DNA from 2 places in the Candidatus Clostridium eludens genome. Region 2 is predicted to be linked to the other one. Evidence: riboswitches for the same ligand, from Rfam matches in the RefSeq annotation. Region 2 holds a riboswitch; the other holds the start of a gene.
The links. Region 2 has a riboswitch for S-adenosylmethionine ahead of ACJDU8_RS08785 (sugar ABC transporter substrate-binding protein). Riboswitches for the same ligand answer to the same signal wherever they lie in the genome.
Positions count from the first base shown of each region.

Region 1: it holds a riboswitch for S-adenosylmethionine, as region 2 does, so the genes downstream of both, hisC (histidinol-phosphate transaminase) here and ACJDU8_RS08785 (sugar ABC transporter substrate-binding protein) in region 2, are expected to answer to the same signal.

Region 1 covers NZ_JBJHZX010000005.1:157,785-161,220, reverse strand. The annotation lists gene ACJDU8_RS05160 (nitrogenase component 1) at 1-495, shown strand, start outside; gene ACJDU8_RS05155 (NifB/NifX family molybdenum-iron cluster-binding protein) at 513-872, shown strand; SAM riboswitch class I at 938-1,042, shown strand; gene hisC (histidinol-phosphate transaminase) at 1,227-2,342, shown strand; gene ACJDU8_RS05145 (iron-containing alcohol dehydrogenase family protein) at 2,366-3,436, shown strand, end outside.
Region 2 covers NZ_JBJHZX010000011.1:8,708-12,143, reverse strand. The annotation lists gene ACJDU8_RS08790 (sugar ABC transporter ATP-binding protein) at 1-53, opposite strand, end outside; gene ACJDU8_RS08785 (sugar ABC transporter substrate-binding protein) at 135-1,211, opposite strand; SAM riboswitch class I at 1,707-1,818, opposite strand; gene ACJDU8_RS08780 (DUF362 domain-containing protein) at 1,978-3,108, opposite strand; gene ACJDU8_RS08775 (flavodoxin) at 3,304-3,436, opposite strand, start outside.

The DNA of each region.
Region 1 (3,436 bases), on a different contig from region 2:
GAGAGTCATGAACAGGAATATTATTATTATATAGAGCGTTTTGCAGATGTATTTCTTGAAACTCGTGTTATGTCAAAGCGTTTTGTGGTAGTTTCAGATGCTCAGTACTGTGTTGGAATTACTAAATTTTTGGTAAATGATTTTGGACTCTTTCCTTCGAAACAATATATAACTGATGATACTCCTTTAAAATATCAAAATAACGTAAGGGAATATTTTAAAGAGCTGAATGATGGTATAGAAGCAGAAGTAGAATTTTGTACAGATGGATATAAGATAGATAACGAAATTAAAAATACGGATTTTTATGGATATCCATTGATTATAGGAAGTTCATGGGAGAAGAAAATAGCGGAGGAAACAAAGGCGCATTATATTACTATTTCATGGCCTGTATTTGAAAGGCTTATAATAAATAGTTCCTATGTAGGATATTCAGGCGGACTAAAACTCTTAGAAGATATATATTCTGTAGTTCTTACAAGATTTAATTGATTTATGGGAGGGTGCATATGAATTATAAAGTTGCAGTTGCAAGTAGTGATGGCAAATTTATAAATGAACATTTTAGGAAAGCCAGCCAATTTTATATATATAAAGTGGAAGATGATAATTATGAATTTGTAGAATTGAGAAAAATAGATAATATTTTTCTCCAGAGAGGAGATCACTATGATAGAATTTTATCTGTTATTAAACATCTTTCAGGATGCAAAATAGTTCTGGTAAGTCAAATAGGTAGAGAAGCTGTTATGTTTCTAAATAGGAATGGAATAGAGGTTTTTGATGTAAATCAACCTATAGATAAAGCTTTAAAAAGATTAATTAAATATTATTCTAAAATAAATAAAATTTCTAAACCTTGTGACTAGAAATGTTTTTATAGATAGGTTGTTTACGTTGTTAGAAATATAATACAAAAATAAATTAATAAATATCCTTATCAAGAGAAACCGAGGGGCTGGCCCGATGAAGTTTCAGCAAGTAGTGTGTTTTCATACGAAGTGCTAAGTCCTGCAGATGTATTTCTGAAAGATGGGGAAATCAATGTTAAAAATTTTTTAGCATATACTCCTTTTCATCTGCGAAAGGGATTTTTTATTTCATGAAATTAATTATATATTGTTAAATTTTAGTTGACTGGAAAAACCAGAGACCTTAAATAAAATTTATATTTAAGGTCTCTGGTTTTTTTCATTATTGAATTTGAAAGGAATGATTATATTATGACTAAACTAAAGTGTAGAAATTCATTAAATAATATCCAAGTTCATAAACCATCTAAAGCTGTGGAAAAAATACAAAGAGAATTAGGTCCTAATAATATTTTAAGATTATCAGCAAATGAAAATACTAATGGATGTTCGCCTTTGGTTGAAGGCGCATTAAAGGAGTATATTAATAAATTATATTTGTATCCTGACGGCATATGTTCTGAGGTAAGAGAGATATTGGCCAATATTTATGACTTAAAGCTGGAACAATTCATTTTTGGAAATGGCTCATTTGAAATTATTGAATTAATTGCACAAACTTTTATAAATCCACAGGATGAGTCAATTATTCCGGATCCATCTTTTTGGTGGTATAAGACAGCAACCCTTAAAATGGATGGTGTTGTTGTAAGTGTTCCGTTAAAGGATCATAGAGTGGATTTGAAAAAAATTGCAGATAAAATAACTAATAAAACTAAAATTATTTGGTTGTGCAATCCAAACAATCCTACGGGAACTATATTTAAAAAGAAAGAGTTAATGGATTTTTTAGAATCAGTACCGAAGAATATAATCCTGGTATTTGATGAAGCTTATTACGAACTTGTAAGTGATCCACAGTATCCTCAGACTACAAACTTATTGTATAAATATGAAAATATAATAATTCTAAGGACATTTTCAAAGGTTTATGGATTAGCGGGGCTTAGGATTGGTTATGGTATAGCAAATAAACATATAATTGCTTATCTTAATAAGATAAGAATGCCTGCCAATGTTAATGCATTAGCTCAAGTTGCTGCTGCAGCTAGTCTTAAAGATGAGGATTTTAAGAGAAAATGTATTGAAAGTAATACTGTAGGTAAACAATATTTTTACAAGACTTTTAAAGAAATGAAGCTAGAGTATATTCCTACTGAAACAAATTTTATAATGGTTAATGTAGGAAAAGATAGTACTTATGTAGCCAATAAAATATTGGAAAAGGGTATAGATGTACATGCAGGTACTGAATTTAATATGCCAACTTGGCTCAGAGTTACAATTGGAAGGCCAGAGGAAAATAAATTATTCATAGAAAGTCTAAGAGATATTGTACTAGGTTCAACAATCAGACAATGGTATTAAATATATTTTAAGGGGATGAAAAAATGATAAGAATTAAAACACCAGAAGTTTATGTTAATGAAATAAATGCTCTAGAAAAAAGTGGGGAATACATCTCTAAGCTAGGTAATTATGCATTAATTGTTGGTGGAAAATCAGCACTACAGGCAGTAGAAAAAAAATTTTTTAAGAGTTTTAACAAAGAAAAAATTCAATATTACACTGAAGAGTATAGTGGGTATTGTACATTTAAAGCTATAGATAAGTATACTGAGTTGGCCAATAAATTAGGAGTAAATTTAATTATAGGCGTAGGCGGAGGAACAATATTGGATTTGGCAAAAGCAATAGGTGAAAGAGCAAACCTGTATGTAGTAACAATTCCAACTATTGCTGCCACCTGTGCTGCATGGTCGGCTTTATCAGTAATATATAATGAAAATGGTGAACATACAGATTACTTTTTGTTAGAAAAATCTCCAAAACTTGTTTTAGTGGACATAAGTGTAATTAAAGAAGCTCCAATAAGATATTTGAATGCAGGTATTGGTGATACCATTGCAAAATGGTATGAAATAGTACCTAACTTATCTGGAAATAACGATATTAATCTAAAGATAGGCCTACAAACGGCAAAATTGGCACTTGATATACTAAAAAATTATATTAATGGGTTACATAAAAAATCAGATGATAATGACATTGGAAATCAGCAATATAAAGATGTAATTGATTCTATCATAATTTTAGCAGGATTTGTTGGAAGTATTAATAATGGAAAGCATATAGCTGCAATGGGACATGCTATTCATGATAGTTTCACCCATATCCCAGATACAAAGTATACTTTACATGGCGAAAAAGTTATTTTCGGATTAATTGTACAATTTCTCCTTGAGGGAAAGGATGACGAAGAAATAGAAGGGCTTATTGATGTACTAAACAAATTAAAATTACCTGTTACATTACAACAATTAGGAATAGAAGATGATGTTAATAAAAAAATATTAAGTATAGTTAACGGAGTAGACATACATTCAAAAGAATTAGATAAGCTTAACTTTAAAGTAAATAGTACTCTAATCAAAGAAGCAATTATTAAAGCAAATCGTCTT
Region 2 (3,436 bases):
CCTGGAAATTCTTTTTCTATATTTATCATTTCTAAAATATATTTTTCATTCATAAACTAATACACCCTCCTTTACACACAAATTATTATTCAGAGAATAGAAAATATTCCTACCCTCTGTCTTGATATTCTTATTTACTTTTTAAATAAAATCTTTTCTGCATCTTGTACATTATCCTTCGTAACAAGTAATGGATCTACGTAAATTGACCTTGGTACTGTTTCACCATTTAAATATCGTGCAGCAGAATCCACTGCAGCCTGACCAATTTTATAAGGCTGTTGGGCCATATCTGCAGCAAAAGGAGAATTTTTATCCGCAAGTACTTTCAGTGCACTAGGATCTCCATCAACCGCATAAACTTTAATATCAGTTCTCCCAGCTGCCTCTAAAGCCTGAGAAGCGCCAATTGCAGGAATATCCCACCCTGCCCAGATAGCTTTTAAATCTCCCTTATTAGGATACTTTATTAACAAATCTTGAACCTTCTTTTTTGAATCTTCTATAGTACCATCAATAATATCCTGCAGCTCAGGTTGGATAAACTGAATTTTAGGATAATCCTTAGCCACATATTTCATTTCATCATAACGAATAGCTAAAGTTCTCTCTCCATAAAATCCATTAAAAACTGCAATTTTACCTTCTCCACCTATATCTTCAAACATTTTACGTGCTAATGCTTCACCAATAAAATAATTATCTGATGAAGCATTAGTAATACTATCTTCACTAGGATGATCAACAGTAAAAAGCGGAATATTTGCAGCACGTACCTTCTTAAGTACAGGTGCATATACTTTTGCATCTCCAAGTTGCTTAATGATTGCATCAGGCTTTTGAGTAATCAAATTCTCAATATCAGAAATATGTTTTTGAGTATTACGCTCGCCATTAACTTCAATGGCTGTTCCCCCCAATTGTTTTATTCGATCAATTTGAGCTTGATAAGCTTGCCTCTCCCAATTATTGCTTATTCCTTCTATGGCAACTCCTATCTTCTTACCTTTAAGTGAAGGAACAGACTTCCCATCAATAGGATCAGTAACACCAGAACTAGCAGAATTCTTATTATTTGAAGCATTTTGTTCATTTACAGCATCAGACTTTTGATTAGATGTTGTTGTATTTGAGCACGCCGCAAAAAATGCTGTGGATAAAATTAACATAATTACATAGTAAGATAATTTAAACTTTTTATTTTTTTTCATTTCTTTCCCCCTATTTTTCACTTTTATTTATTCAATAATTTTTCTGACACAGATTATCTTTTTTAAGCAGTTCAACTTAACAACCTATTATTGTATCAAATCTTCTTCTAACATTAGAACACCTCCTAGCACAATTTGACTATGAATATTTATAAGACAATTTGTATATATGCCTTTGATAATTTATACAAAAAAAGGTTACATCTTTTTAATAATGTAACCTCCGGTTTACCGGTCAGGTATATAATATTATTTATCCAAACGCTGCTATTACCAACACTTCCATCTTCTTGAAAATGGGAGATAAGCACTACTGGGCACCTGAATAAGTTCTTCCAGGCATTTCATATAATAAATAAAGAGGTCAAAGTCCATATACTACAGAGACTACACAAAACTCTATAGTAAACAAGACTTGACCTCCAGTTTATCTAGTTAATCAAATAAAAAACTTCCTATATAGAGAAACTATATAGGAAGTTGTGTTCCGTTTGTCTCTCATCTTTCAGATTTCATCTGCTGGAATTAGCACCATTGAATATATTGATAAACATACTCAGGTTGCCGAGCATCATAGGGCCAGTCCCTCCACTACTCTTGATAAGAAATTTCATATTAAATTTTAAGCGTTAACTTTTAAATGGACAACTACTAAAACATACTATTTAAGTTATAATTAATAATATAATTTTTTGATTACCTTGTCAATAACAAATTAATTTTTATAAAATATATTCATCCATATCTTCTAATGGAGGTACATATTTTATTTAACAATGATCAGTTCATATTCACGATTACCGATTCCTATTTTTTCTGCATGGTCAAGACAAGTACGCCACTCTGATTCCGGTGTGGAATTAGTAAAGTGATCATGATGATCAACAAAATGGGGTTCTGATATGTTATCGGACAGCTGACTATTAGCCAGTGGGGCAGCCTTCATACAGGCATCCACACATGCCTGATCCAATGCCAAAGGATCAAATGAAGCGAACATACCTAGATTAGGAAGTATGGGAGCATCATTTTCGCTGTGGCAGTCACAGTTAGGTGAAACATCTACCACAAGAGAAATGTGGAAGCAAGGACGACCATATACTACTGCCTTGGTGTATTCTGCCATACGGCAGTTCAGTTCTTCACTGGCTGACCAGTTTGCAAACTGAATTGCATCAAAATTACATGCACCTAGGCAGCGACCGCAACCAACACAATCTTCTGTGTTGATAGTCATTTTCTTTTTTACATCGTCAAACAACAGACCATTATTAGCACATTCACGATGGCATCTTTGGCATCCTCGGCATTTCTCCTCTATGATATGAGGTTTACCATTAATATGCTGATCCTTTTTTCCAGCACGGGAACCGCAGCCCATTCCAATATTCTTAATGGCACCACCAAAACCAGTCATTTCATGACCTTTGAAGTGAGTTAAGCTGATAAACACATCGGCATCCATGATTGCATGGCCGATTTTAGCCTCTTTTATATATTCGCCACCTATTACAGGTACCGTGATATCATCGGTCCCCTTTAATCCATCTCCAATAATAACAGGGCATCCTACTGTAAGTGGAGTGAATCCATTTTCCCATGCACACTCTAGATGCTCAAGGGCATTCTTACGGCTGCCAGGATATAGGGTGTTGCAGTCTGTCAGAAAAGGTTTACCGCCCAGCTCTTTCGCCATGTCGGCTACAGCTTTAGCATAATTTGGACGAAGATAACTTAAGTTACCAAGTTCACCAAAGTGCATCTTGATAGCAACAAACTTATTATCCATGTCGATTTGTCCGATACCCGCATCTTTAATCAGCCTTTTTAGCTTGGTAGGCAGACCCTCTCCAAGTTTTGTACGAAAATCTGTAAAATAAACTTTTGATTTTTCCATATTTAATCACTCCTGTTTTAAAAAATATTGATTTAATAAATTTATCCCATCGCTATCATTGCTAACCCCCATCGCACTCTGTGAAAGCGATTCACACAAAATTAAAAATTTTGGTTCTCTGCTTTTCTATCAAAGTGGGGGGATAAGAGGTGCTACGGGTCTGGATAAGTTCTTTTAAGGTTTGACTTAGCGTTCTTAAATAACACCAATTTCACTCAACCATGCTGATACATCTTTTCCTGCTTTATTAACACTACTTCCGCTGATTGCTACGCCTTCTAAGACATTTGAATTCGGACAAAGTTTTTTGATATCTGATGCGCTTCTG